Azospirillum brasilense: one gene and its partners. The protein of the gene in region 1 interacts with the protein of each later gene in a pairwise test. Links are inferred from orthologs where the notes say so. Each region holds a gene or a part of one and is shown on either strand. Other genes may lie near its edges. The genes, in order: ptsN, trkA and D3869_RS22450.

Region 1 (9,127 bases):
CGTCTACGCCGACGTGCTGACCGCCTACTACCGCGAGGTGCCGGGCAAGGGGAACGAGGTGTTCCAGCTCCTGGCCGAGGGCAACGTGCGCATCGTCAGCCCGACCCAGGAGGTTTTCGGCGAACGCGGCGTCTACGACGTGGACAAGCAGGTGGCGGTGGTCACCGGGCGCAACCTTAAGCTGGTCACCCGCACCGACATCGTGACGGCGCGCGACACGCTGGAATATTACGAGGCGAAGAACCTGACGGTGGCCCGCGGCGACGCGGTGGCCGTGCGCATCGCCAACGGCGACCGGCTGCGCGCCGACATCCTGATCGGCCAGCTGAAGAAAATGCCGGACGGCTCGACCCAGATGGAGCGCATCGACGGCGCGGGCAGTGTGGTGGTGACCACCGCGACCGACGTGGCGCTGTCGGACAAGCTGGTCTATTCGGTGGCCGACGAGACGGCGGTGCTGCTCGGCAACGTCAAGATCACCCGCAACGACAACCAGCTCAACGGCGACGCCGCCGAGATGAACATGAAGACCAAGGTCAACCGGGTGATCGCCGGCCCCGCCACCGGCGGCCGGGTGATGGGCCTTCTGATTCCCGGACAGGAGCCGGGGGCCCCCGGCGGCCGGTCCACCGCGCCGACGGGCGCCAAGCCCACCGCGCAGACGGGCGGCACGCCCGCCGCGAAGCCCTGACGGACCCGGCAGCGAATCAATGGCCATGGACATCGAAGACCGGAACCTCGGCGGTCCGACCCTTTCCGCCCCGAACGCGTCGGGTCACCCGGCGGGTCATCCCGCCACCGACGTGCGCCCGACCGAAGGGCTGGTGGCCCTGCATCTGGGCAAGGCCTACAAGAAGCGTCCGGTGGTCCGCGACGTGACCGTGACGGTCCAGCGCGGCGAGGCGGTCGGCCTGCTCGGCCCCAACGGGGCGGGCAAGACGACCTGCTTCTACATGATCACCGGGCTGATCGCCGCCGACTCCGGCACCATCCTGCTCGACGGACAGGACATCACGGCGCTGCCGATGTACCGCCGGGCGCGGCTGGGCATCGGCTATCTGCCGCAGGAGGCGTCGATCTTCCGCGGCATGTCGGTGGAGAACAACATCCGCTCCGTGCTGGAGGTGGTGGAGCCCAACCGCGACACCCGCGAGCAGATGCTGGACGAGCTGCTGGCGGAGTTCTCGATCACCCACCTGCGCCGGGCCCCGGCGCTGGCGCTGTCGGGCGGCGAGCGGCGGCGCGTCGAGATCGCCCGCGCGCTGGCCTCCCAGCCGCACTTCATCCTGCTCGACGAGCCGCTGGCCGGCATCGACCCGATCGCGGTGAACGACATCCGCGAACTGGTCAGCCACCTGCGCGACCGCGGCATCGGCGTGCTCATCACCGACCACAACGTGCGTGAAACGCTCGACCTCGTCGATCGGGCATACATCTTGCACGATGGTGTGGTACTAATGGAGGGAGAGCCGGCCGAGATCGTGGCGCACGAGGACGTGCGCCGGGTCTACCTCGGCGACCGGTTCAGCCTCTAGTGCGGTTTCCCTGCCCATGGCGCTCAGCCAACGCCTCGATCTTCGTCAGACCCAGTCCCTGGTGATGACTCCGCAGCTGCAGCAGGCCATCAAGCTGCTGCAGCTGTCGAACATCGAACTGTCGGACTTCGTGGACCGCGAGATCGAGCAGAACCCCCTGCTGGAGCGCGACAGCGGCCCCGGCGAGGGCGGCGGCGAGTCCGGGGGCGACGGTGCCGGTGACGGCGGGGGCGAGCCCGGAGCGGTGGACCTCGCCGGGCCGGAGGAGCGCCAGCCGCCGATGACCGACGGGCGCACCCGCGACACGGTGGAGATGACGGCGTCGGAGACGATGGGATCGGCCTCCGACGCGCCGCTCGACACCGATTTCGAGAATGTCTATTCCGACGACCGTTTCTCCGACGGGACGGACGGCTCCAACGACGTCTATGGCTCCTGGCAGGAGCGCGGCGGGCGCGGCGGCTTCGAGGACGACGAGTCCAACCTGGAAGCGACCCTGACCGGCCAGAAGAGCCTGCGCGACCATCTGACCGAGCAGCTGAAGATCGACCTGCCGGACCTCGGCGACCAGCTCATCGGTCTGGCGCTGATCGACCTGCTGGACGAGGCCGGCTGGATCACCGGGCTGGAGGTGGAGAGCCTCGCGGGGCAGCTCGGCTGCGCGCCGGAGCGGGTGGAGCGCGTGCTCGCCGCCTGCCAGCGCTTCGACCCGCCGGGCATCTTCGCGCGGTCGCTGAAGGAATGTCTGGCGATCCAGCTGCGCGAGAAGAACCGCTTCGACCCGGCGATGGAAGCGCTGCTCGACCATCTGGAGCTGCTGGCGGCGCGCAATCTGCCGGCGCTGATGAAGGTCTGCGGCGTGGACGCCGAGGACGTCGCCGACATGGTGGCGGAGATCCGCAAGCTGAACCCCAAGCCGGCGCTCAGCTTCGACCACACGCCCGCCCAGCTGGTCACCCCCGACATCCTGATGCGCGCCAACCCCGGCGGGGGCTGGCTGATCGACCTGAACCCGGACACCTTGCCGCGGGTTCTGGTCAACCACCGCTATTTCGCGCGCATCTCCGGCACCGCCCGCAACAAGGCGGACAAGGAATACATCACCGAGCGCTTCCAGTCGGCCAACTGGCTGGTCAAGTCGCTGCACCAGCGCGCCACCACCATTTTGAAGGTGGCCAGCGAGATCATCCGGCAGCAGGACGCCTTCTTCATCCACGGCGTCTCGCATTTGAAGCCGCTGATCCTGCGCGACATCGCCGAGGCGATCGGCATGCACGAGAGCACGGTCAGCCGTGTCACAACCAACAAGTTCATGGCGACGCCGCGCGGCGTGTTCGAGCTGAAATATTTCTTCACCTCCGCCATCCAGGGGGCCGACGGGCAGGCGGCCCACTCGGCGGAAGCCGTGCGCTACCGCATCAAGGCGATGATCGACGCCGAGAAGCCGGACGACGTGCTGTCGGATGATAAAATCGTCGAAATCCTTCGTGGGGAAGGGATCGACATTGCGCGCCGGACGGTCGCGAAGTATCGTGAAGCGATGCGCATTCCGTCATCGGTGCAGCGACGCCGTGCCAAGATGTCACGCATGTAACCGGGCCGGGAGGGGGTCGTCCTTGATTGACAGCCCATACCGCCGTCACTATGGTCCCCGTCCGCACGTGGCGGCCTTCCGTCGTCCTATGTCTATCGCGGACCAGATTGGAAACATCCCAAAATGCAACTGACCGTCAAAGGCAAGCAGCTTGACGTTGGCGACGCTCTGCGCACCCACGTCGCGGACAGCCTGAACACCATCGTCGGCAAGTATTTCAACAAGCCGATCGAGGCCAACGTCGTCCTGACGCGCGAAGCGCATCTGTTCAAGGCCGACATTCAGGTCCATGTCGGTCGTGGGATCGTCCTTCAGAGCGCGTCAGACGCCACCGAGCCGTACCCCGCCTTCGACACCGCGTGCGAGAAGCTGGCCAAGCGCCTGCGCCGCTACAAGCGCCGCCTGCGCGACCACCACAGCGTCGAAGCCCCCGCGCAGGAAGCCTTCCCGGCCCGCTACCAGATCCTGGAAGCGGAGAAGGACGAGGCCCATGTGGAGAGCGACGAGGCCGCCGCCGAAGAGGCGCAGCCCATTGTGATCGCCGAGATGGAAACCAACATCGCGACCCTGGCGGTCAGCGAGGCGGTCATGCGCATGGAACTCGCCGACGCTCCGGCCCTTATGTTCCGCAACGGCGCCCATGGCCGCCTGAACCTGGTCTACCGCCGCGCCGATGGCAACATCGGTTGGGTGGACCCGGCGGAGAAGGCCGGCGCCTGAGTCCGGTCTCAGTTCCAACCACACCCATAGCGTCATGCTCGATCTCATCACGCCGCACGCCATTCTCCCGAACCTGAAGGCCGGCAGCAAAAAGCAGGCCCTGCAGGACTTGGCGCGCAAGGCGTCCGAGCTGACCGGCCAGCACGAACGGGCGATCTTCGACGTCCTTCTGGAGCGCGAGCGGTTGGGCACCACCGGCGTCGGGCATGGCATCGCCATCCCGCACGGCAAGCTGTCCAACCTCGACCGCGTCCACGGCGTCTTCGCCCGGCTGGAGCGGCCCATCGACTTCGATGCGATCGATGAGCAGCCGGTCGATCTGATTTTCCTGCTGTTGGCTCCGGATCATGCCGGCGCCGACCATCTGAAGGCGCTGGCCCGTGTGTCGCGCCTGCTGCGCGACCAGTCCATGTGCGAGAAGCTGCGCGGTTCGGACTCGGCGGACGCGATCTACGCGCTGCTGACCCAGCACGAAGCCAGCCACGCGGCGTAAGGCGCGTTTCCTTGAGAACACAAAAAAACGGGAGGGCCGGCGGCTCTCCCGTTTTTCGTTTTGCGGCATCCCGAGATCATCGCGTCCTCACAGGAGCGGCGGGCGTACGTTTGTACGTACGCCCGCCGATGCCCTGTACGTTCAGGCCCGCTCGGCCCAGCCCATGTAGTTCACGTCGAGATCGCGCGGGTTCAGCCGGAACTCGTCGGACAGCGGGTTGTAGGTGATGCCGGTCAGGTCGCGGATCGCCAGCCCTTCCGCGCGCACGGCGGCGGCCAGTTCGCCGGGGCGCAGGAACTGGCGCCAGTTGTGGGTGCCGCGGGGCAGCCAGCGCAGGATGTACTCCGCCCCGACAATGGCCAGCGCGAAGGACTTCGGCGTGCGGTTCAGCGTCGCCAGGAACAGCGCGCCGCCCGGCGCGGTCAGGGCCGCGCAGGACTTCACGAACAGGGGCACGTCGGCGACATGCTCGATCACCTCCATCGCCAGCACGGCGTCGAAGCGCTCGCCGCTGGCGGCCAGCGCCTCGGCGGTGGTGGCGCGGTAATCGACGGGGGTGCCGGTTTCCGCGGCGTGGGCGGCGGCGGTCCGGATGTTGCGCTCGGCCGCGTCGACGCCCACCACGGTGGCGCCCATGCGGGCGACGGGCTCCGACAGCAGGCCGCCGCCGCAGCCGATGTCGACGATGCGCAGGCCCTTCAGCGGCTCCGCCGCCAGCGGGTCGCGGCCCAGGCGGCGGCACAGCGTGTCGCGGATGTAGGCCAGCCGCAGCGGGTTCAGCCGGTGCAGGGGCCGGAACTTGCCGGTGGGGTCCCACCATTCCGCGGCGATGGCCGAAAAGCGGGCGATGTCCTGGGGGTCGACAGTGCCTGCGGTGCCTGCGGTTCCGGCGGTCGCGGTCATGAAAGAAATCCCGTATGCTTGGATTGCGAGAACAATTGCGGGGCGAACTTGCCTCGCTGTGAGCGACAGAGTATGGATACGCCGCCCCGCGCCGGCAACGGTAGAGCGGGGGCGCGGACTGCCGGCTTTTTCGCCGGCCCAGACATGGTGTGAGGTATGGCGCGGATCGTCCTCAAGTTCGGCGGCACGTCGGTCGGCGACATCGACCGCATCAAGAACGTGGCCCGAAAGGTCGAGCAGGAAGTCAAGGCGGGGCATCAGGTTGCCGTCGTCGTGTCGGCGATGTCCGGCGTGACCAACCAGCTCGTGAAATACTGCAACGACATCGACAAGCTGCACGACGCGCGCGAGTACGACGCCATCGTCGCTTCGGGCGAGCAGGTGACCTCCGGTCTCCTCGCCATCGCGCTGCAGTCGCTCGGCATCCAGGCGCGGTCCTGGCTCGGCTGGCAGATTCCGATCTACAGCGACGAGACGCACGGCAAGGCGCGCATCGTGTCCATCGACACGGCGGAGCTGGACAAGCGGATGAACACCGGCGAGGTCGCCGTGGTCGCCGGCTTCCAGGGCGTGACCGAGGGTGGGCGCATCACCACGCTGGGCCGCGGCGGCTCCGACACCTCGGCGGTCGCCCTCGCGGCGGCGCTGAAGGCCGACCGCTGCGACATCTACACCGACGTGGACGGCGTCTACACCACCGACCCGCGCATCGTCACCAAGGCGCGCAAGCTCTCCAAGATCACCTACGAGGAGATGCTGGAGCTGGCGTCGCAGGGGGCGAAGGTCCTGCAGACCCGCTCGGTCGAGATGGCGATGAACCACCGCGTGCGCGTGCAGGTTCTGTCGAGCTTCGAGGAGGCCGCCGGCAGCGCGCTTCCCGGTACCCTTGTTGTTGACGAGGACGAGATCGTGGAAAAGGAAGTTGTGAGCGGCATCGCCTACAGCCGCGACGAGGCGAAGATCACCCTCATCGGCGTCGCCGACCGTCCGGGCGTGGCGGCCAGCATCTTCGGTCCGCTGACCGACGCCGCCGTCAATGTCGACATGATCGTCCAGAACGTGTCGGAAGACGGCAAGTCCACCGACATGACCTTCACGGTCGGCAAGGCCGACATCGCCCGCGCCGTCAAGGTGCTGGAGGACGCCCAGGCCGAGCTGAACTACAAGCGCATCGTCTCCGACGCCAACGTGGTGAAGGTGTCGGTGATCGGCGTCGGCATGCGCAGCCACGCCGGTGTCGCGCAGCGCATGTTCAAGGCGCTGGCCGACAAGGGCATCAACATCCAGGTCATCTCCACCTCCGAGATCAAGATCTCCGTCCTGATCGCCGAGGAGTATGCGGAGCTGGCGCTGCGCGCGCTGCACACCGCCTACGGGCTGGACGCGGCCTGAGTCGCGGTGAAGGGGGAGGGGCGGCGATGACCGACGCCAGGTCCGACGCGGTCGCAGGCGCCCGACTCGACCGGCTGTGGGAGCGTGGCTGCGCCTTCCTCGGCACGCGCACCGCCATCATGGGCGGTGCGATGAGCTGGGTGTCGGAGCGCCACCTCGTCTCCGCCATCTCCAACGCCGGGGGCTTCGGCGTGCTGGCCTGCGGCTCGATGCCGCCGGACCTGCTGGCGGCGGAGATCGCCGCCACGCGGGCGCTGACCGCGAAGCCCTTCGGCGTCAACCTCATCAACATGCACCCGGACCTCGACCGTCTGATCGATGTCTGCCGGGAGCTGGCGGTGAGCCACGTGGTGATCGCCGGGGGCTTCCCCAGCGGCGCCACCATCAAGCGGATCAAGGACGGCGGCGCCCGCGCCATGGCCTTCGCCCCGACGCTGGTCAGCGGCAAGCGGATGGTCAAGCTCGGCATCGACGCCCTGGTGATCGAGGGCACGGAGGCCGGCGGCCACATCGGCCCCGTCTCCACCACCGTCCTGGCGCAGGAGATCCTGCCCGACCTGCGCGAGGTCCCGGTCTTCGTGGCCGGCGGCATCGGGCGCGGCGAGGCCATCCTGTCCTATCTGGAGCAGGGGGCGGCGGGCGTGCAGATCGGCACCCGCTTCGTCTGCGCCACCGAATCCATCGCGCACCCGCGCTTCAAGCAGGTCTTCATCAAGGCCTCGGCGCGCGACGCCCAGGCGTCGGTGCAGATCGACCCGCGCTTTCCGGTGATCCCGGTGCGGGCGCTGGCCAACGCCGGGTCCAAACGCTTCATGGAGCTGCAGCGCGAGGTCATTGCCCGGGTGGACCGCGGCGAGACGACGCGCGACGCCGGCATCCTGGAGATCGAGCATTTCTGGGCCGGCGCGCTGCGCCGCGCGGTGATCGACGGCGACGTGGAGAGCGGCTCGCTGATGGCCGGGCAGAGCGTCGGGCTGGTCACGCGCGAGCAGCCGGTGGCCGAGATCATCGGCGACCTGATCGCCCAGGCCGAATCGGCGCTGGCCGCCCGCTGCCCGCGCATTGACGCCGAAGAGCAGCCGGTCATCGGTCCATCGGCCATCCTGGGGGCGGCGTGAGATGAACGGCGTCGTGGGCGACATCCCCGCCGGTTCGCCGGGCTTCGACGGCGCCGCCTCGCGCCGCCTGCTGGCGCGGCTGCGCGACGTCATGGCGGGCTCCGGCTCCGGCCAGGAGCGGCTGGACAAGATCGTCACGCTGATCGGCATGGAGATGGGGGCGGACGTTTGCTCCTGCTACGTCATGCGGGCGGGCGAGGTGCTGGAGCTGTTCTCCACGCTCGGCCTGAACCAGGACGCCGTGCACAACACCCGCCTGCGCGTGGGCGAGGGCATCGTCGGCGACATCGCCGGCCACGCGCGGCCCATCGCGCTGGACAACGCGCCGTCGCACCCCAGCTTCGCCTACCGCCCGGAAACGGGGGAGGACCCCTTCCTGTCGCTGGCCGGCGTGCCGATCCTGCGCGGCGGCAAGGTCCGCGGCGTCCTGGTCATCCAGCACAAGGACCGCCGCCGCTACACCGAGGTCGAGGTCGAGACGCTCCAGACCATCGCCATGGTGGTGGCCGAGCTGGTCGCCCAGGGCGAGCTGGTCAACCCGCAGGAGGTCGCCTCCACGGGCGATCCGGCGCTGCTGCCGGCCCGCCTGTCGGGCACCTCGCTGGCCAGCGGTCTGGCGATGGGGCTGGCGGTGATCCACCGCCCGCAGCTCACCGTCCGCCAGATGGTCTCCGAGGACGCGGAGAGCGAACTGGCGCGGCTGAACGCCGCCATTGCGACCATGCACAGCGCCATCGACGACCTGCTGAACGCGGCGGCGCTGGCGGGCTTGAGCGAGCCCAAGGACATCCTGGAAACCTACCGCATGTTCGCGGAGGACCGCGGGTGGCTGTCGCGCATCCGCGAGGCGATCCGCATGGGTCTGACGGCCGAAGGCGCCGTGCAGCAGGTGCAGAACGACACCCGCGCCCGCATGAGCCACCTGACCGACCCCTACATCCGCGAGCGGCTGCTCGATCTGGAGGATCTGACCAACCGGCTGCTCCAGCACCTCGCCGGGCGCAAGTCGGAGGCCGACGGCGGCACGCTGCCGGAGGACATCGTCCTGGTCGCGCGGTCCATGGGGCCGGCGGAGCTTCTCGACTACGACCAGCGCCGCCTGCGCGGCGTGATCCTGGAGGAGGGATCGCCCTCCAGCCACGTCTGCATCGTGGCCCGCGCGCTGAACATCCCGGTGGTGCAGGCGCCGGATGCGCTGAACCGGATCGAGCCGCTGGACCCGGTGATCGTCGACGGCGACCACGGGCAGGCCTTCGTCCGCCCGGCCGAGGACATCCAGATGGCCTTCGCGGAGGCCGTGGCCCTGCGCGCCCGCAAGGAGCAGATGTACGAAACGATCCGCGCGCTGCCCTCGGTCACCCGGGACGGCGTG
Region 2 (9,243 bases), 900 kb from region 1 along the record:
CGCGGAAATAGGGAAGGATCTCGCTTTCCGCGACATCGCGGATGATCGCGGAGACGCGGTCGACGTCAGGAATCGGAAAATCTGTCACGGTTTCGGTGCCGCTTTGTTGGATCGGGGGTCGAGTCTCAGGACCGTTCCGCCATCCTTCGGCGGTTCCGGCAGCATGACTTTGCCGTCCAGACCACTGTCTTTCAACGCTCTCACCAGCGCATCATAGGTGGCCTGATCGGCCGCGGGGTTGGGGGCGGGCGGCGTGCCGGTCAGCGGGCCGGGTTCCGGCGGCTTGCGCGGCGCGTTCGGATCGGGTGGGGACTGCGGAACGTCGCGCGCTTCCCGGGTTTCCTCCTTGGGCGGCGGCGGGGGTGGACGCCACAGGCGGAAACAGTCGGTGAAGGTGGCTTCCTTGCAGGCCTTCAGCAGTTCCTTCGGGTCCGGCGCCACGACCAGCGGGCTGAAGGGGGCGGGCGGAAACACCGCGGGTTCCGGCGGCAGGGGATCCTCCGGAGCGACCGGCGGTTCTTCGACGAATCCCGGCGGCAGCATCCGCTCGGCGGCGGCGGCGGGGGCCATGAAGGCCAAAAGCGCCAGGGGCAGAAGAACGAGCGGAACGGGCAAGGGAATCCGGACAAAAGAAGAGGCGGGCCGTGCACCCATTATGGCGCCCCGCCCGCCGCATAGCCACGGACAAATCCTCGACCCCGCACCCTCCCCGCTCCGTCAGGAGCGCGGCAGGCTGTCGCTGGGCGTGACGTGCAGCGCCCAGGCGGCCAGTTCGGACCGCAGGGCGGCAATCTTGCTGCTTTCCGTCGGGTTGGTTTCCTTGCGCCAGGCGTCACTGATGATTTCCAGAAGCCGGGCGCGGCCGGCGGTGTCGCGCGACAATTCCTGGATGCGCAGCACCGCGGCACCGGGCGACAACTGCTCCTGGCGGGCGACCAGGGTCACCTGATCGGCCAGGAAGGCGGTGATCGAAAAGTGTGTTGGATCGGTCTGCAAACGCATAGGCGGGCCTCCTCCCGGGGATAACCCATCGGCTCCCCGGTTCAAATATCGGGGGCGCGTTGGGAAAAGGCTACACCTCGGACGTCGTAGGACGGGGCTGAAATCGGGCGCGTCATGTCGTCGCACGTGCACGAACGAATTATGACGCGCCCGAGTCCTTTATGGCGAAAGATCAGCCGTGCACGAACCGTTTCTCGAAACGGGCCAGATCCGCCGGGTCGATGGCCACCTGGATGTGGGCCTGGACCTCGTCGTCCCGCCGGTCCAGCACCTCACCTTTTGCATAGAGCCACGCGAGCGCCGCCCCGTCCCCCAGCGCGACGGACAGGTCCACCACATGGCGGTGGGCGTTCATCCGCTGGTCGAGCAGCCGGTCGAGATCGGCGATCCCCGCCCCCGACAGGGCGGACACCGCGACGGCGCGCGGGTTGCGGGCCGTTTGGGCGAGGACCGCCTCGCGGGACTCCTCGTCCAGCGCGTCGATCTTGTTCAGCACCTCGATCACGCGGTCGTCGGCGTCCGGGTCGATGCCCATGTCGCTCATGACCGTGTGCACGTCGGCCTTCTGGGCCTCGCTGTCCTGGTGGGAGACGTCGCGGACATGCAGGATGATGTCGGCGGCGTCGACCTCCTCCAGCGTGGCGCGGAAGGCGGCGACGAGCCCGTGCGGCAGGTCGGAGATGAAGCCCACCGTGTCCGACAGGATCACCTTGCGCCCGGACGGCAGGGTCACCTGACGCATCGTCGGGTCCAGCGTGGCGAACAGCAGGTCCTTGGCGAAGACGTCGGCGTTGGCCAGCCGGTTGAACAGCGTCGACTTGCCGGCGTTGGTGTAGCCGACCAGCGCCACCACGGGGTACGGCACTTTGGCGCGGGCCTTGCGGTGCAGGCCGCGGGTGCGGCGGACCTCCTCCAGCTCCTTCTTGATCTTGACGATGCGGTCGCCGATCAGACGGCGGTCCATCTCAAGCTGGGATTCACCGGGGCCGCCGAGGAAGCCGAAGCCGCCACGCTGGCGTTCCAGGTGGGTCCAGGAGCGGACGAGGCGCGACTTCTGGTAGGTCAGGGCGGCCAGTTCGACCTGGAGCATGCCTTCGCGCGTGCGGGCGCGGGCGCCGAAGATCTCCAGGATCAGCCCGGTGCGGTCGATGACCTTGACCTTCAGGGCCTTTTCCAGGTTGCGCTGCTGCACCGGCGACAGCGCGTGGTCGAGGATGACGAGGGATGCCTCCGTCTCCTCCACGATCTGGGCAAAATGCTCCACCGTCCCCGACCCGAGAAGGATCGAAGGCTGCGGGCGGTTCACCCGCGCGCATTCGGCGTGCACGACCTCCAGATCGATGGCGCGGGCAAGGCCCACCGCCTCGTCCAGGCAGGATTCGGGATGGCGCAGGACCCCGTCCGCCTCACTGCGGAGGACGGGGTGGACCACGATGGCGCGGCCGGAGGCATCAGGCGTCCGGCCGTTGCCATTGGTCGGAAGATCAGACGTTTTCACCTTCCTTGGGCGGCTCGAAAAGTTGGATCGGATGCGCGGGCATCACGGTGGAGATGGCGTGCTTGTAGACGAGCTGCGAATGCGCATCGCGCCGCAGCAGAACCGAGAAGTTGTCGAACCAGGTGATGATTCCCTGAAGTTTAACACCGTTCACGAGGAACACGGTCACGGGAGTCTTGTTCTTGCGGACGTGGTTGAGGAACACGTCCTGCACATTTTGGCTTTTTTCAGACATTTTATGTCGCCCCCTTCTTCAGTGTTTTTTGGGGCCCCTTGTTAGAAGCCCGCCCCCTGCAGCGATAAGGTCATGGTTGGTCGCAACCGTCTCGACTACTGGTCATCCGATATGGTGTCACCACCGCTGCCCACCAACCCGCACAATGCATGGCACGTGTCGTACCGATGGGCCGGAGGGAAGCGGGTGAAGCCGCTGCCCTCGCCCGCCCCTATTAGCACCGGGACCATTCCCGCGCCATGGGCACATTCCATGTCGATGTCGGCGTCCCCCACGAACCAGACGTCCGGGCCCGGCGGAATGTTCGCCGGTTCCAGCGCCATCAGCACCGGCGCGCCGTGCGGCTTGTCGAATTCGGCGTCCTGGGCGCCGACCAGACGGCCGAAATAGCCGGTCCAACCCAGCGCGTCGGCTTCCGCCCGCAGGAAGCGGCCGGTCTTGTTCGACACCACCGCCTGATAGATTCCGCGCTCGGCAAAGCCGCGCAGCAGGGATTCCGCACCCGGCAGGGGCCGCAGATGCTCCAGGTGATGGGCCTCGAAATAGGCGTAGAAGAGGTCGCGCGCGTCGGTCCAGCGCTCCCCGAAGATGCGGGGGAAGCTGTCGCGCAGCGACTGCTTGATGCGCTCCCGCGCCTCCTCCTCGGTCCAGGCCGGATGGCCGAAGGTGACCAGCGCATGGTTCAGCGCGGCACGCACCGTGCCCCAGTTGTCCACCAGCGTGTTGTCCCAGTCGTAGAGGACGGCGCGCGGCAGAACGGGCAGACGGTCGATGACGGCGGCGGCGTCGCTCATGACGGCACCCCGCCGGCCACGTAATCGAGATAGGCCTGACGCAGCGTCAAGGTGACCGGACCCGGCCTGCCCTCGCCCACCGGCTTCCCGTCGATGCGGGTCACCGGCAGCGCGAAAGTGCCGGCGGAGGAGACGAAGGCCTCGCGGGCGGCGAGCGCCTCGTCAACCGTGAAGCTGCGCTCCTCGACCGGAATGCCGCGCTCCCCGGCCAGCCGCAGGAGCGACAGGCGGGTGATGCCGTTGAGAATCTTCTGCGACGGGGCGCGGGTCACCAGCACGCCGTTCTGCGTGACGATCCAGGCGTTGGAGGAGGACCCCTCGGTCACCGTGCCGTCCGGGTCGATCAGCCATGCCTCGTAGGCGCCCGATTCGGCGGCCTGCTGCTTGGCCAGGACCGGGGCGAGGAGGCCGACCGTCTTGATGTCGCGCCGGCCCCAGCGGATGTCGGGCACGGTGACCACGGCCACGCCCTTCTCGATCTGCTCCGGCTTGGCGAAGGCGGTGACCCGCTTGACGGTCATCACCAGCGTCGCGGGGATCTCTGCCGGGAACTTGAAGTCGCGCGGGGCGACGCCGCGGGTGACCTGGATGTAGAGCGAACCGTTGCGGACGCCGTTCCGCCGCACCAGCTCGCGGGCGATCATCGTCACGACGCGCGGGGCCGCCGGCCAGTCCATGCGCAGTTCCGACAGGCTGCGGCCCAGACGCTCCATATGGCCGTCCAGGTCCGCGAAGCGCCCATCGAGGAGAGTCACCACCTCATAGACGCCGTCGGCGAACTGGAAGCCGCGGTCTTCCACATGGACCGCCGCCTGCCGATGCGGCAGGTAACGGCCGTTGACGTATGCCCATCGAGCCATGGAGGTTCTTTTTGTTGGTGCCAAAAACGATACGGGAGGCGATCAGAAGAATTCAAGCCGGACGGCGAACATCTTCTCCACCTTTTTCACCTGACCGGCGGTGGCGAGGATGATGACGCGGTCCTTCGGGCGGATCACCGTGGCCGGGCGCGGGATGATGACCTCGTCGCCGCGCACGATGGCGCCGACGATGACCCCGGAGGGCAGCTTGACCTCCCGCAGCGGCGTGTTCACCACCGCGGAGGTTTCCAGCGCCTCCGCCTCGATCACCTCGGCGAAGCCGTCGCGCAGGCTGTGCACCGCGCGGATGCGGCCGCGCCGGACGTGCTGAAGGATGTTCGACACGGTGATGGCGCGCGGGCTGACCACGGCGTCGATCCCCAGCGGCGACACCAGCGAGGTGTAGGACGCCTTGTTGATCAGCGTGATGGCGCGCTTCGCCCCGTGCCGCTTGGCGAGCAGCGAGGACAGGATGTTGCCCTCGTCGTCGTTGGTCACGGCGACCACCGTCTCGGTGGCGCGGACGTTGGCCTCCTCCAGAATCTCCGGGTCCAGACCGTCACCGTGCAGCACCATGGTGCGCGACAGGCGCTGCGCCACGAACTGGGCGCGGCTGCGGTTCATCTCGATGATGCGGGCGGTGACCTGGGGGTATTTCGCCTCCAACTCCTCCGCCAGACACAGCCCGATGTTGCCGCCGCCCAGGATGATGATGCGGCGGGCCTCAACCTCCTCGTGGCCGAAGGCGGCCATGGCGCGGTTCAGGTGGCGGTTGTCGCAGGCGAAATAGACCTCGTCGCCGGGCAGCATCTGGTCGTCGCCGCCGGGTATGAAGGAGCGGTCGTTGCGGATGATCGCCACCACCTCCAGCCCGAGGTCGGGGAACAGGCCGGTCAGTTGGCGCAGTGGCGTGTGCAGGACCGGACAGGTTTCCGTGCACAGGACACCGACGACGCGGACCTTGCCGTCGGCCAGCGGGATCATGTCGAAGGCGCCCGGCACCTGCAGCCGGCGGGCGATGGCCCGCGCCACCGCGATCTCCGGCGAGATGATGACGTCGATCGGCATGTGGTCGCGGCTGAACAGATCGGCCCAGATCGGCTTCAGATAGCTCTGGTTGCGCACGCGGGCGATCTTGGTCGGCACCTTGAACAGGGCGTGCGCCACCTCGCAGGCGACCATGTTGATCTCGTCGATCTGGGTGACCGCGATGATCATGTCGGTCTCGCCCGCCCCCGCCGCCTCCAGAACGTCGGGGTGGGAGGCGTGGCCGACCATGGCCTGCACGTCGAGCGTGTCGCTGATCCGCTGGATGAGTTCCGGCGAATGGTCGATCACCGTGACGTTGTTGCCTTCGGACGCCAGATAGCGCGCGATGTTCGAGCCGACCTGCCCGGCTCCGCAAACGATGACCTTCACGGCCTTTGCACCCTTCCCCGCCCATTGTCCAGGCGCTCAGGCCGAGGACATTACCATTTCGCGGTTGGGCGCACCAACCCTATGTTTGCGAAGGGAAATGCGGGCCGACCCGCAAGCGTGGGAAGGGGGAAAGGTGACGGAAGTGCCCCATCGCCCTCCCCCGGCCGTCATCGCGAAACGCAGACCGATGTGCCGGCCTTGGCGTCAGCTGTTGTCGATCGTGAGTAGAACTGCGTGAAGACGCCCTCCGGAGCACCGTCCTTGCGGGTGTCGAAGTTGACCGAACCGTGGAAATGGGCCGGCCCATCGAAATCCACACCGATCAGCAGAAGTGCTTGGGCCGAGAGGCGGCAGGCGCCGATTTCAGGAAAAGGAAAAAGCAGGCTCTCAAGCCGTCCGCGTTCGGGACATGCCTGGGAAACCTGCTTCTGAAGCGAAGACAACGAGTGCTTGGCTATGGGGGCCTATTCGACGAACAGCTTGCCCTTCTCGCTTCCGTGCACGCCGAGCGACTTCAGCTTGCGGTGCAGGGCCGAACGCTCCATTCCCACGAAGGAGGCGGTCCGGGAGATGTTGCCGCCGAAGCGGGTGACCTGGGCCAGCAGATACTCGCGCTCGAAGACCTCGCGCGCCTCGCGAAGCGGCAGGCCCATGATCTCGCCCCCCTTGTCCCATTTCAGGACGGTGGGGGTGATGGCGCCGATCTCCGGCGGAAGCTGGTCGGCGCGGATCGGCTCCTTGGGGTCGCCCTGCGCCATGATAAGCAGCCAGTCGACCACGTTGCGCAGCTGGCGCACGTTGCCCGGCCAGTCATAGGCCTGGAGCGCGGCCATGGCGTCCTCGCCGAACTCACGGGCCGGCAGGCCGGCAGCCTCGGCGGAGCGCTGCATGAAATGGCGGGCCAGCAACGGGATGTCCTCGCGGCGTTCGGCCAGCGAGGGCACGCGGATGGGCACGACGGCGAGGCGGTAGAAGAGGTCCTGGCGGAAGCGCCCCTGGTCGATCTCCGCCTGAAGGTCGCGGTTGGAGGTGGCGACGACGCGCACGTCCACCTCGACCCTCTGGCCGCCGCCGACCCGCTCGAACACCTGCTCCTGCAGCGCGCGGACGATCTTGCCCTGGGTTTCCAGAGGCATGTCGGCCACCTCGTCGAGCAGCAGCGTGCCGCCGTGCGCCTGCTCGAAGGTGCCGATCTTGCGACCGCCGCCGTCCACCCCGGCCTCCGTTCCGAACAGCTCCATCTCCAGCCGGTCGGGACGCATGGTGGCGCAGTTCAGCCCGACGAAGGGACCGCCGGCCCGGCGTGAGCGCGCGTGGATCAGCCGGGCCACCACCTCCTTGCCGGATCCGGCGGGGCCGGTGATCAGGACGCGGCTGCCGGTGGGCGCCACCTTCTCGATGCTCTGGCGAACGTGGTTGACGGCGGTGGACCGGCCAACCAGCTCCACCTCGCCGCCGGCGCGCAGCTTCAGCTCCTCGTTCTCGCGCTTCAGCCGGGCCGCCTCGATGGCGCGATCCACCATCAACAGCAGCCGGTCGGCCTTGAAGGGCTTCTCGATGAAGTCGTAGGCGCCGATCTTGATGGCCGAGACGGCGGTCTCGATGTTGCCGTGGCCGGAGATCATGATGACCGGCAGGTTCCGGTGGTCGCGCATCAGCTGTTCGAGGATCTGAAGCCCGTCCAGCCGGCTGCCCTGGAGCCAGATGTCCAGAACCACGAGACTGGGCCGGCGCGCGGAGACCTGGGCGAACGCCTGGTCGGCGTCGGCGGCCTCGCGCGTCTTCATGCCTTCGTCGTTCAGGATGCCGGCGATCAGCATCCGGATGTCCGCTTCGTCGTCGACAATCAGAATGTCATGCGCCATGGGCTGCGTGCCTCTTCTCTTCACCGGTCTCCGCCGGCGTGCCGACGCCGCCGGGGGCGTCGCCCGCGGCCGTGCCGGAGCTGGTGGACGTGTTGGGGATGACCAGCCCGACGCGCGCCCCGCCGCCTTCGCGGTCCTCCAGGGTCAGCACGCCGCCGTGGTCCTCCATGATCTTCTTGACGATCGCCAGCCCCAGTCCCGTGCCTTTGGCGCGCGTCGTCACATAGGGTTCGGTCAGCCGGTCGCGCTCCTCGGTCGGCAGGCCCTTGCCGTTGTCCTCGACGATCATGGCGATGCGTTCGGCATCGACCTCGACCCGGATGGCGACATGGCCGGGCGGCAGCTCGGCGCCCTCGGCGGGGGGCGGGCGGCCTTCGATGGCGTCCGCGGCGTTCTGCAGCAGGTTGGTCAGCGCCTGGCTGATCTGCCGGCTGTCGCAGGGAACGGTGAGCGGCCCCTGGGGAAGCGCCATGTCGAACTTGATCTTGCCGGCGTGCGCGCTGGACTGCAGGAACACCGCCTGACGGACGAGATCGTTGAGGTTGCAGGGCTTCATCACCGGTTGCGGCATGCGCGCGAAGGCCGAGAATTCATCGACCATGCGCCGGATGTCGTCCACCTGCCGGACAATGGTGTCCGTGCACATGGTGAAGACCTCGGTGTCGCTGGTGATCTCCTTCAGGTACTTGCGGCGCAACCGCTCGGCGGAGAGCTGGATCGGCGTCAGCGGATTCTTGATCTCGTGGGCGATGCGGCGGGCGACGTCGGCCCAGGCCGCCTTGCGCTGGGCGGAGACCAGCTCGGTGATGTCGTCGAAGGTCACGACGTAGCCGCGGATCTCCCCGCTGCCCCGCCCTTCGGTGGAGATGCGGACGAGCAGCGTCAGCGGCGTGGTGCCGGGGCGGCGGATCTGGATCTGGTCCTGCACCACCCGGCCGGGGCGGCCCGGCGCGTGGTCCAGCAGCTCCCCCATTTCCGGTGACAGCTCGGCCAGCCGCATCCCGATCAGGCTTTCCGCGTCCTCGACGCCGAGAAGGCGCGCGGCCGAGAAGTTCGGCAGGGTGATGCGCCCCTCCGCGTCCAACCCGATCACGCCCGCCGACACGCCGCCCAGGACGGTCTCGGTGAAGCGGCGGCGCTCGTCGATCAGGCGGTTGGCGGAAAGAAGCTCGTGCCGCTGGCTTTCGATCTCCGTCGTCATGCGGTTGAAGGCGCGCGACAGCAGGCCAAGCTCGTCCTCGCCCGGCGGCTCGGTCACGCGGACGGTCAGGTCGCCGGCGCGCACCCGCTCCGCCGCGCCGATCAGGGCGCTGATCGGCCGCGCCAGCCGCGTCGCGAAGATCAGCCCCGCCCACACCGCCGCCAGCAGAAGCAGCATGGCCACGACCAGGAAGATCAAGGTGAAGGTGATTTGCAGGCTGCCGCGCTGGCTTTCCAGAGCCCCGAACTCCCGCACCGCCCCTTCCGCCGAGGCCATGTGCGACAGCACGCGCGGCTCGACCATGCGGCCGACATAGAGATAAGTGTCGGCGAAGCGGTCGAGGCGGACCAGCGCGCGCACCCGGTCATC
Region 3 (9,713 bases), on another replicon or contig:
CCTCATCCTCGAAATCGATGATCCATTGCCCGGCCTCCACCCGGCGCCAGAGGCAGCGGTCCTCCAGCGCCCGCAGCTCGTCGGGGGACAGGGAGCGGAACAGCGCCGCCCCGGCCAGCGTTTCGGTCCGGCGCCTCATGAACGGGCCTCATGGAGGGGCCTCATGGAGGGGAATGGGTGTCGGGCTGTGGCATGGCGCGGGATGATCTCATAGGATGCCAAGGGACGCCACGCAGAAGCCGAGACCCACAGCCCGAGTCCGCCGACCGACATGACGACCGTCCCATCCGCCGCCTGGCCCCGTTCATGACCCGGAACCGTTCATGAAACGCCGGATCGAACGCCCGTTGCGCCTGTTCACCGGCCTGACGCTGTTCACCTTCGTCATCACCCATTTCCTCGCCCACGCCGCCGGGCTGCTGCTGCTGCCGGGGATGGAGGTGGCGCGGCGCACGCTGCTGTGGGTCTGGGACACGCTGCCGGGGCAGGCGCTGCTCGCCGGCTCCTTCATCACCCACGCCGGGCTGGGGCTGTGGGCGCTGTACCGGCGCCGCCACCTGCGCATGCCCGCCGGGGAGGCGTGGCAGCTCGGGCTCGGCCTGTGCATCCCGCTGCTGCTGATCCCTCACGGCATGGCGGGGATGCTGTCGGACGACCTCTACAACGACCCGCTGACCTACCCGCGGGCGATCGTCCTCTACTGGATCACCGCGCCGGAAACCCTGCTGTGGCGCCAGCTCCTGCTGCTGGTGATCGTGTGGATCCACGGCTGCATCGGGGTGCGCGGCTGGCTGATGACGAAGCCCTGGTACCGGCAGCGGGCCTCGCTGCTCGGCGCCTTCGCCATGCTGCTGCCGCTGCTGGCGCTGGCCGGGATCGTCAACGCCGGCTGGGACGCCGAGCGCCGGGCGGCCGCCGATCCCGCCTATCTGGAGCAGTTCCGCCCGCCCCCCGCCGGCACGCCGGAGGCGGAGAACCGCGCCGCGCTGGCCGCGATCAGCGGCGGCGTGTTCAACACCTACGTCCTGCTGCTGGTCGGCACGCTGGGGATGCGGCAATACCGCAACTGGCGGGCGCGGGCGACCAGCCCGGTGCGCATCGCCTATCCCGGCGGTCGCTCGGTCACCGTTCCGCGCGGGACCTCGGTGCTGGAGGCCAGCCGGGCCAACGGCATCCCGCACACCGCGCTGTGCGGCGGGCGGGGGCGCTGCTCCACCTGCCGCATCCGGGTGACCGAGGGGGCGGACGCCCTGCCGCCGCCCAACGCCACGGAGCGGGCGGTGCTGGAGCGGATGAAGGCGCCGCCCGCCGTCCGCCTCGCCTGCCAGCTCCGCCCGGTGGCGCCGCTGTCGGTGACGCCGCTGCTGTCGGCGCGGGACAACGGCCGCACCTTCGCCGTCACCGCTCCGATGGACAGCGGGCGGGAGCTGGCGATCACCGCGCTGTTCGTGGATTTGCGGGGATCGACCTCGCTGGCGGCGGAGCGGCTGCCCTTCGACGCGCTGTTCATCGTCACCCGCTATGTCCAGGTCGTCACCGACGCGATCCGCAAGCACGGCGGCTACGTCATCGCCATCGCCGGGGACGGGGTGATGGGCATGTTCGCGAACGAGCAGGACCCCACCGCGGCGGCGGCCAGCGCGCTGCGCGCCACCGCCGACCTGTGGCGCGACATCGAGGTGCTGAGCCGCGACCTCGCGGAGGAGCTGGACCAGCCGCTGGCCTTCGGGGCCGGGGTGCATTCCGGCCTCGCCGTGGTCGGGGCGGTGGCCTGCTCGGAGGACGGATCGCTGCAATTCATCGGCGACACCGGCAACGTCGCCGCAAGGCTGGAGGAGATGACCAAGACGCTGGGCGCCACCGTGGTCTTCTCCGACGCGGCCGCCGAACTGGCGGGGCTCCGGCGGTTGGAGCATCTGGAGCGCCGGGAGGTGGCGATCCGGGGCCGCGACGGCACGCTGGGGGTGCGGACCGTCCAGCGCCAGGAGGATTTGCGGGCGCTGCTGGAGGGGGCTGGCGCCTGAAGAAAAAACCCCCGCCGGAGGGCGGGGGTTTTTGATTGTCGGAGCAGATGGGATCAGAGCAGGTGGGCCTGGGTCAGGACCTCGTTGCCGCCGCGCCAGATCATGTCGAGCGCCACGTAGGTGATGATGGCGAGGCCGATCCAGCCGATCCAGCGGTGCTTGTGCAGGATGTGGGCGATCACGTTGGCCGCGGCCCCCATCAGGATGACCGACAGCAGCAGGCCGATGACCAGGACCGTCGGATGGTCCTTGGCGGCCCCGGCCACGGCCAGAACGTTGTCGAGCGACATCGACACGTCGGCCACCACGATCTGCCAGACCGCCGCGCCGAAGGTGGTCGTCGCCACCGCCGCACCGACCGCGGCGTCCCCGGAGCCGTTCGCGGCCAGCGCCTCGTCGGGCGTCACCTCGTCCGCCCCTCCGGAGCGCAGCTCGCGGAACATCTTCCAGCAGACCCACAGCAGCAGCACGCCGCCGGCCAGGGTCAGTCCGATGATGGCGAGAAGCTGAGTGGTGATCAGCGCGAAGAAGATGCGCAGGATGATGGCGGCGCCGATGCCCCAGAAGATCACCTTGCGGCGCTGCTCCACGGGAACGGCGGCGGCGGCCATGCCGACCACGATGGCGTTGTCGCCGGCGAGAACGAGGTCGATGGCGACCACCTGCCCAAGGGCGGTGAGCTGCGACCAGAGATCGACGCTTTCCATATAAAAATCTCTTCGAAGGCTGCGGGTGGGCTCAATGGCGGTGTGCGGTCATCTTTTTTCTTGGGGCTTGCGCTTGAAACAGCGGCCCTGGGGGTTCTGTCGCACGAATCCAACCACCGCGCAGCAGGTTTAGCGTGCAGCGGTGGGTTGCAACGGATGTGGGGGCGGGATCAATCCGGCGCGCGCAGCCGGTAGCCGACGCCGGTCTCGGTCAGGATGTGCGAGGGGCGCTCCGGCTCCGCCTCGATCTTCTGGCGGAGCTGGCGGATGTAGATGCGCAGATACTGCACGTCGGTGTCGGCCCCCCAGACCTCCTTCAGGATGAAGCGGTGGGTCAGCACCTTGCCGGCGTGGGCGACCAGCAGGCGCAGCAGGTCGTACTCGCGCGGCGACAGCTTCACCTCGGCGCCGCGCACCGTCACGATCCGCCGCACCAGATCGACGGCGAGGTCGCCGCTGCGGAACAGCGGGCGCTCCCCCTGCTGCTGCAGGCGGTGGCGCAGGGCGGCGCGGATGCGGGCGAGAAGCTCCTCCATGCCGAAGGGCTTGGTCACATAGTCGTCGGCGCCGAGGTCCAGCGCCTCCACCTTCCCCGCCTCGTCGGCGCGGCTGGACAGGACGATGATCGGGGCGGCCACCCCGTCGGCGCGCAGGCGGCGGATCACCTCCAGCCCGCCGATCCCCGGCAGGCCGAGGTCGAGCACGAGCAGGTCCGGCGGGCGCCGCCGCACCGCCTCCAGAGCGCCCGCCCCGTCCTCCGCCTCGGCGATGTCGTAGCCCTGGGCGGACAGGGTGGTGCGCAGGAAGCGGCGGATCGGCGGCTCGTCGTCCACCACCAGGACGCGCAGCGGCAGGGTGTCCGACCTCATGGCGTCATCTCCCCGATGCCCGGTTCCTCAAGGCCGGGCCCCTCAAGGCTTGGCAGGGCGGCGGCGGCGGGCATGGTCAGGGTGAAGACGGCGCCGGAGCGGCCCTTACGGTTGCCGGCGGCGATGGTGCCGCCCATCGCCTCGACGAAGCCGCGGCAGATCGCCAGCCCCAGCCCGGTCCCGGCGCGCTGCCGGTCCTGGGCCTGGACGCGGTAGAACTTGTCGAAGATGCGCTCGACATCCGCCGCCGGGATGCCGTCGCCCTCGTCCCGCACCTCGATGCGCACCCGACCGTCCTCCCGCGCCGCCCCGACCTCGATCCGCGAGCCTGTTGGCGCGTATTTGGCCGCGTTGTCCAGCAGATTGAAGAGAACCTGTTCGAACAGCACGTCGTCGGCCTCCAGCATCGGCAGGTCGGCGGCCAGATCGACGTCCACCCGGTGCCCGGCCAGGATGCGCCCCGCCCGCCCCAGCGCGCTGCCCACCGTCTCGGCCAGATCGACCGGGCCGGTGCGCGGGCGGATGGCTCCGGACTCCAGGCGTGTCATGTCCAGCAGGTTGGCGATGAAGCGGTTCAGCCGCTCCGCCTCCTCCTGGATGGTCGCGGCAAGGTCGCGGCGCGCCGCCTCGTCCATCCCGGCACCATAGGCGGTCAGGCTGGTCGCCGATCCCAGGATGGAGGCCAGCGGCGTCCGCAGGTCGTGGGAGATCGAGGTGAGCAGAGCCGAGCGCAGCCGCTCCGTCTCGGCGGCCAGACGGGCGCGGTCCACGTCCTCCGCCAGGGTGACGCGCTCGATGGCGAGAGCGGCCTGATCGGTCAGCGCGTCGAGCAGGCGGCGCTGGTCGGGAGTCAGCAGGGCGCCGGGCTTGCCGGTGCGGGCGGTGTCGGTGTCGATGCCGACCACCCCGACCGGGCCGCGCCCGGTGCGCAGGGGAAGGAACAGCCACTTGGCGCCGGGCAGCGTGTCCGAGCCGCGCCCGGCGGGCCGGTTGTTCTCCCAGGCCCAGACGGCGGCGGCGAGGTCGGCCTCGCGCAGTTCGTCCTCCGGCGGATAGCCGGCGCGGACGGACACGGTGTCGCCGTCGGGCAGCAGCAGGACCACATGCACCTTCAGCATCGCCGCGATCTGGTGGGCGGTCGCCCACAGCAGGTCGTCCATGGTGACCACCCCGGCCAGCTTGCGGCTGAAGCCGTAAAGATCCTCGGTCGTCTTGGCGCGCAGCCGGGCGGTGACGGCCTGGGCGCGCACGCGGGCGGTCAGGTTGCTGGCGATCACCGCGACCACCGCGAAGAAGAACAGCGCGACGATGTTCTCCGGATCGGCGATGGAGAAGGTGTAGAGCGGGTTCAGGAAAAAATAGTTGAAGGCCAGGATGCTGGCGACGCAGGCGTAGAGCGACGGCCCCAGCCCGCCGGTCACCGCGCTGGTCAGCACCGCCGTCAGGAACACGAGCGCGACGTTGCTGACGTCCAGCACCTGCTGAAGCACCTCCCCGACGCCCAGCGCCAGGGCGACGTAGCCGGTGGCGGCGGCGTAGGGCCACCAGGACAGCGCCGGGCGCCGGGGGGCCGCGGTGCGCACCGTCTTGGGCGGGATCGGCTCCTCGGCGTCGTCGGCGATGACGTGCACGCTGATTCCACCGGCCTGCCGGATCAGCCGGAAGGCGACGGAGCCGCGCAGCAGCTCCGCCCAGGGGCCGCGGTGGGACTTGGCGATGACGATGTGGGCGACGTTGTTGGCCCGCGCATACTCGACCACCGTGCCGGCGACGTCGCCGCCGGGGATGGTCACCGCCTCGCCGCCCAGCTTCTCGACCAGCCGCAGCGCGTCGGCGATGCGGTCGCGCTCGGCCTCGCTCAGGCGCAGGCTGCGCGGAGTCTCCACATGCAGCGCGGTCCAATGGGCGCGCAGCCGGTCGGCCTGACGCCGGGCGTAGCGGACGACGGCGGCGCAGGCCGGGTCCTCGTTCACGCAGACCAGCAGCCGCTCCCCCGCCGCCCAGGGGCCGGCGATGGCGTGGGCCTGCATGTGGGTGAGAAGCTGGTCGTCCACCCGCTGGGCGGTGCGGCGCAGCGCCAGCTCGCGCAGAGCCGTCAGGTTGCCGGGGGAGAAGTAATGGCGGATCGCCCGCTCGGCGGTGCGCGGAACATAGACCTTGCCGTCCTTCAGCCGCTGGATCAGGTCATCCGGCGTGATGTCGATGACCTCGATGTCGTCGGCGCGGTCGAGGATCGAGTCCGGCACCGTCTCGCGGACGCGGACGCGGGTGATCCGGGCGACGACGTCGTTCAGGCTCTCCACATGCTGGATGTTCATCGTCGTGTAGACGTCGATCCCGGCGGCGAGGATCTCCTCCACGTCGAGGTAGCGCTTGGCGTGCCGGCTGCCGGGGGCGTTCGTGTGGGCCAGCTCGTCCACCAGCACGATGGCCGGGCGGCGGGCGAGGATGGCGTCGAGGTCCATCTCGTCGAGCCGGCGGCCCTTGTACTCGACCTTGCGGCGGGGAAGGACCGTCAGGCCGGCGAGCAGCGCCTCGGTCTCGCGCCGGCCGTGGGTCTCGACCACGCCGACCACCACGTCCACCCCGTCGCGCCGCTTCGCCTGGGCGGTCAGCAGCATCTCGTAGGTCTTGCCGACGCCGGGGGCGGCGCCCAGGAACAGCTTCAGCCGCCCGCGCCCCTCCCGCGCCGCTTCGCGCAGGAGCGCTTCGGGCGAAGGCCGGGCGGTGGCGGCGGTTCGATCGTTCGGCATCGGGGGACGGCTTTCGGAACGGATCGACGGCCCCGCCCCCTCCCCCGCCCCGCAAGGGAGAGCGGACGGGAGAACGGACGTGGCCGCCTGTTGACCTTCAGCTAATGCGTCGCCGCGGCGGCGTCGAGGGCGAGATTGAGCCGCAGCACATTGACCACCGGCTCCCCCAACGGTCCGAGCAACGAGGGCTCGGTGTTCAGGGTGACCAGGGCGCGGACCTGGGCCTCCGTGATGCCGCGGGCGCGGGCGATTCGGGGGACCTGGAAGTCGGCGGCGGCGGGCGACAGGTGCGGGTCGAGGCCGCTGGCCGAGGTCGTCACCAGCTCGACCGGCACCGGGGCGTTGGGATTCTCGGCCTTCAGCCGCTCCGTCTCCTCCCGCACCCGGTCGGCCAGCGCCTGGGACGTCGGGCCGAGGTTGGAGCCGCCGGAGGCCGCGGCGTTGTAGGGCGCCGGCACGCTCTTCGACGGGTCGGCCGGGTCCGACCCCAGCGTGGCGGAGGGCCGGCCATGGAAATAGCCCTCCCCGGTGACGCTCTGGCCGATCAGGGCGGAGCCGACGACCGTCCCGTTCCGCTCGATCAGGCTGCCGTTGGCCTGATGCGGGAAGACAGCCTGGGCAATGCCGGTGACGGCCAGGGGGTAGATCAGCCCGGTCACCACGGTCAGCGCGGCGACCATGACGAGAGCGGGACGCAGTTCCTTGATCATGGCGGGCTCCTCACACAAGGCCGATGGCGTTGACGATCAGGTCGATCAGCTTGATCCCGACGAAGGGCACGATCAGGCCGCCCAGCCCGTAGATCAGCAGGTTCCGGCGCAGCAGCCGCGCCGCGCCCACCGCGCGGTAGGCGACGCCGCGCAGCGCCAGCGGGATCAGCGCGACGATGATCAGCGCGTTGAAGATGATCGCCGACAGGATGGCGCTTTCCGGGCTGGCCAGCCCCATCACGTTCAGGGCGCCAAGCTGCGGGTAGAAGGCCAGGAACATGGCGGGAATGATGGCGAAATACTTCGCCACGTCGTTGGCGATGGAGAAGGTGGTCAGCGCGCCGCGAGTCATCAGCAGCTGCTTGCCGATCTCCACGATCTCGATCAGCTTGGTCGGGTCGCTGTCCAGGTCCACCATGTTGCCGGCCTCGCGGGCGGCGACGGTGCCGGTGTTCATCGCCACGCCGACGTCGGCCTGGGCCAGCGCCGGGGCGTCGTTGGTGCCGTCGCCGCACATGGCGACCAGCTTGCCCCGCGCCTGCTCGTCGCGGATGAGCTGCAGCTTCATCTCCGGCGTCGCCTGGGCGAGGAAATCGTCCACCCCGGCCTCCGCCGCGATGGCGGCGGCGGTCATGGCGTTGTCGCCGGTGATCATCACCGTCTTGATGCCCATCTTGCGCAGCGCCGCGAAGCGCTCCCGGATGCCGCCCTTGACGATGTCCTTCAGATGGATGACGCCGAGCAGCCTGCCGTCGCGGGCGACGGCCAGCGGCGTGCCGCCGGACTTGGCGACGCGCTCCGCGATGGCCTGCACCTCGCGCACCGCCGCCTCCAGGACGGGATCAGGGCGCAGCCCGGTCACCGTGTTGCCGGTGACCGTGTTGCCTTGGCTGGCGATGCCCTGCCCGAGGGTCCGCACATGGGCCAGCACGGCGTCCACGGCACCCTTGCGGATCGTCACGCCGTCGCTGTCGATGCCGCTCAGCCGCGTCTGGGCGGTGAAGGGCACGAACTGGGCGTGCAGCCCGGCCATGTCGCGGGCGCGGATTCCGTACTTCTCCTTCGCCAGGACGGTGATGGAGCGGCCCTCCGGCGTCTCGTCGGCCAGCGAGGCGAGCTGGGCGGCGTCGGCGAGGTCGCGGTCGGCCACGCCGGAGATCGGCAGGAATTCCGACGCCTGCCGGTTGCCCAGCGTGATGGTGCCGGTCTTGTCGAGCAGCAGCGTGTCCACGTCGCCCGCCGCCTCGACCGCCCGGCCCGACATGGCTAGTACGTTGAAGCGGACCAGACGATCCATGCCGGCGATGCCGATGGCCGACAGCAGCGCGCCGATGGTGGTCGGGATCAGCGTGACGAACAGCGCCGCCAGCACCAGCACCCCGACCGACCCGCCGGCATAGGCGGCGAAGCTGGGGATGGTCGCCACGGCGATGACGAAGATGACCGTCATGCCGGCCAGCAGGATGTTCAGCGCGATCTCGTTCGGCGTCTTCTGCCGCTGCGCGCCTTCGACCAGCCCGATCATGCGGTCGAGGAAGGTGTTGCCCTGGGCCGCGGTGATCCGCACCTTGATCCAGTCGGAGATCACCTGCGTGCCGCCGGTCACCGCGGAGCGGTCGCCGCCGGATTCGCGGACGACCGGGGCGGATTCGCCGGTGATCGCCGCCTCGTTGACACTGGCCACGCCCTCCACCACCTCGCCGTCGGAGGGGATGAGGTCGCCGGCCTCCACCAGAACGAGGTCGCCGGGCTTGAGCGCGGTGGCCGGGACGCTTTCCCAGCCCGCGCCGGCCAGCCGCTTGGCGGTGGTTTCCGTGCGGGTGCGGCGCAGGCTGGCCGCCTGGGCCTTGCCACGGCCCTCCGCCACCGCCTCCGCGAAGTTGGCGAAGAGCAGGGTGAACCACAGCCACAGCACGATCTGCAGGGAGAAGCCGATTCCCCCGGCGCCTGTCAGCCCGGCGCCCGTCAGGAGGTCGCGCAGGAACAGCAGCGTGGTCAGCGCCGCCACCACCTCCACGCAGAACATCACCGGGTTGCGGGCCATCAGCCGCGGGTCGAGCTTGCGGACGGAGCCGGCGACGGCGGGCAGGAGGATGGCCGGGTCCAGCAGCGTGGAGGCCGGAGTCCGGGTGGCGGTTTTCGAATGGGTGTCCATGGAAGGTCCCCGGTCAGAAGAGGAGGCCGGCGCGCATCGCCAGATGCTCGGCCACCGGGCCGAGGGCGAGCGCCGGGAAGAAGGTCAGGCCGCCGACGATCAGGATGACGCCGGCCAGCAGCCCGACGAACAGGCCGCCATGGGTCGGGAAGGTGCCGGCCGAGGCCGCGCTGCGCGTCTTGGCGGCGAGCGAGCCGGCGACCGCCAGCATCGGCACGATGACCAGGAAGCGGCCCACCAGCATGCCGGCGGCGAGCGTCAGGTTGTACCAGAGCGTGTTGCCCGACAGCCCGCCGAAGGCGCTGCCGTTGTTGGCCGTCGCCGAGACGTAGGCGTAGAGCGCCTCCGAAAAACCGTGCGGGCCGGCGTTGGCGAGCGAGGCGAGGCCGGTGTCCAGCACCACGGCGAAGGCGGTGCCGCCCAGCATCATCAAGGGCAGGCAGAGGACGGCGAGCATGGTCATCTTGACCTCCTTCGCCTCCAGCTTCTTGCCCA

What was found.
Region 2: the proteins of ptsN (region 1) and trkA interact in binary tests that used the Escherichia coli proteins (3 or more experiments, as listed by UniProt). The link is inferred for Azospirillum brasilense from one-to-one orthologs.
Region 3: the proteins of ptsN (region 1) and D3869_RS22450 interact in binary tests that used the Escherichia coli proteins (3 or more experiments, as listed by UniProt). The link is inferred for Azospirillum brasilense from one-to-one orthologs.

What each region holds. Positions count from the first base shown.
Region 1 is NZ_CP032346.1:1,316,590-1,325,716, forward strand. What follows is about bases 2,912-5,612. They hold ptsN (PTS IIA-like nitrogen regulatory protein PtsN), read left to right. Parts: upstream 2,912-3,883; coding sequence 3,884-4,342; downstream 4,343-5,612. Other genes in these bases: rpoN (RNA polymerase factor sigma-54), read left to right, coding at 2,912-3,129; hpf (ribosome hibernation-promoting factor, HPF/YfiA family), read left to right, coding at 3,253-3,849; ubiG (bifunctional 2-polyprenyl-6-hydroxyphenol methylase/3-demethylubiquinol 3-O-methyltransferase UbiG), read right to left, coding at 4,484-5,245; D3869_RS20025 (aspartate kinase), read left to right, coding at 5,402-5,612. Also shown: D3869_RS19995 (LptA/OstA family protein), read left to right, coding at 1-691; lptB (LPS export ABC transporter ATP-binding protein), read left to right, coding at 711-1,535; more of rpoN, read left to right, coding at 1,552-2,911; more of D3869_RS20025, read left to right, coding at 5,613-6,637; D3869_RS20030 (NAD(P)H-dependent flavin oxidoreductase), read left to right, coding at 6,664-7,755; ptsP (phosphoenolpyruvate--protein phosphotransferase), read left to right, coding at 7,757-9,127. UniProt on the Escherichia coli protein: Seems to have a role in regulating nitrogen assimilation.
Region 2 is NZ_CP032346.1:414,859-424,101, reverse strand. The notes cover bases 3,621-6,437. They hold trkA (Trk system potassium transporter TrkA), read right to left. Parts: upstream 5,809-6,437; coding sequence 4,432-5,808; downstream 3,621-4,431. Other genes in these bases: D3869_RS15965 (sigma-54-dependent transcriptional regulator), read right to left, coding at 6,273-6,437; D3869_RS15970 (hypothetical protein), read right to left, coding at 5,976-6,251; D3869_RS15980 (D-amino-acid transaminase), read right to left, coding at 3,621-4,389. Outside these bases: D3869_RS16010 (inositol monophosphatase family protein), read right to left, coding at 1-88; D3869_RS16005 (hypothetical protein), read right to left, coding at 85-615; D3869_RS16000 (hypothetical protein), read right to left, coding at 718-1,002; GTPase HflX, read right to left, coding at 1,175-2,434; RNA chaperone Hfq, read right to left, coding at 2,487-2,735; D3869_RS15985 (HAD family hydrolase), read right to left, coding at 2,831-3,529; more of D3869_RS15980, read right to left, coding at 3,526-3,620; more of D3869_RS15965, read right to left, coding at 6,438-7,673; D3869_RS15960 (sensor histidine kinase NtrY-like), read right to left, coding at 7,663-9,243. UniProt on the Escherichia coli protein: Part of the constitutive potassium transport systems TrkG and TrkH. May regulate the transport activity of TrkG and TrkH systems. Binds to NAD(+) and NADH.
Region 3 is NZ_CP032347.1:20,745-30,457, reverse strand. What follows is about bases 3,397-6,683. They hold D3869_RS22450 (sensor histidine kinase), read right to left. Parts: upstream 6,354-6,683; coding sequence 3,597-6,353; downstream 3,397-3,596. Other genes in these bases: D3869_RS22445 (K(+)-transporting ATPase subunit C), read right to left, coding at 6,455-6,683; D3869_RS22455 (response regulator), read right to left, coding at 3,397-3,600. In the rest of the region: D3869_RS22470 (Crp/Fnr family transcriptional regulator), read right to left, coding at 1-139; D3869_RS22465 (adenylate/guanylate cyclase domain-containing protein), read left to right, coding at 324-2,024; D3869_RS22460 (TerC family protein), read right to left, coding at 2,078-2,731; more of D3869_RS22455, read right to left, coding at 2,902-3,396; more of D3869_RS22445, read right to left, coding at 6,684-7,063; potassium-transporting ATPase subunit KdpB, read right to left, coding at 7,074-9,218; potassium-transporting ATPase subunit KdpA, read right to left, coding at 9,232-9,713. UniProt on the Escherichia coli protein: Member of the two-component regulatory system KdpD/KdpE involved in the regulation of the kdp operon. KdpD may function as a membrane-associated protein kinase that phosphorylates KdpE in response to environmental signals.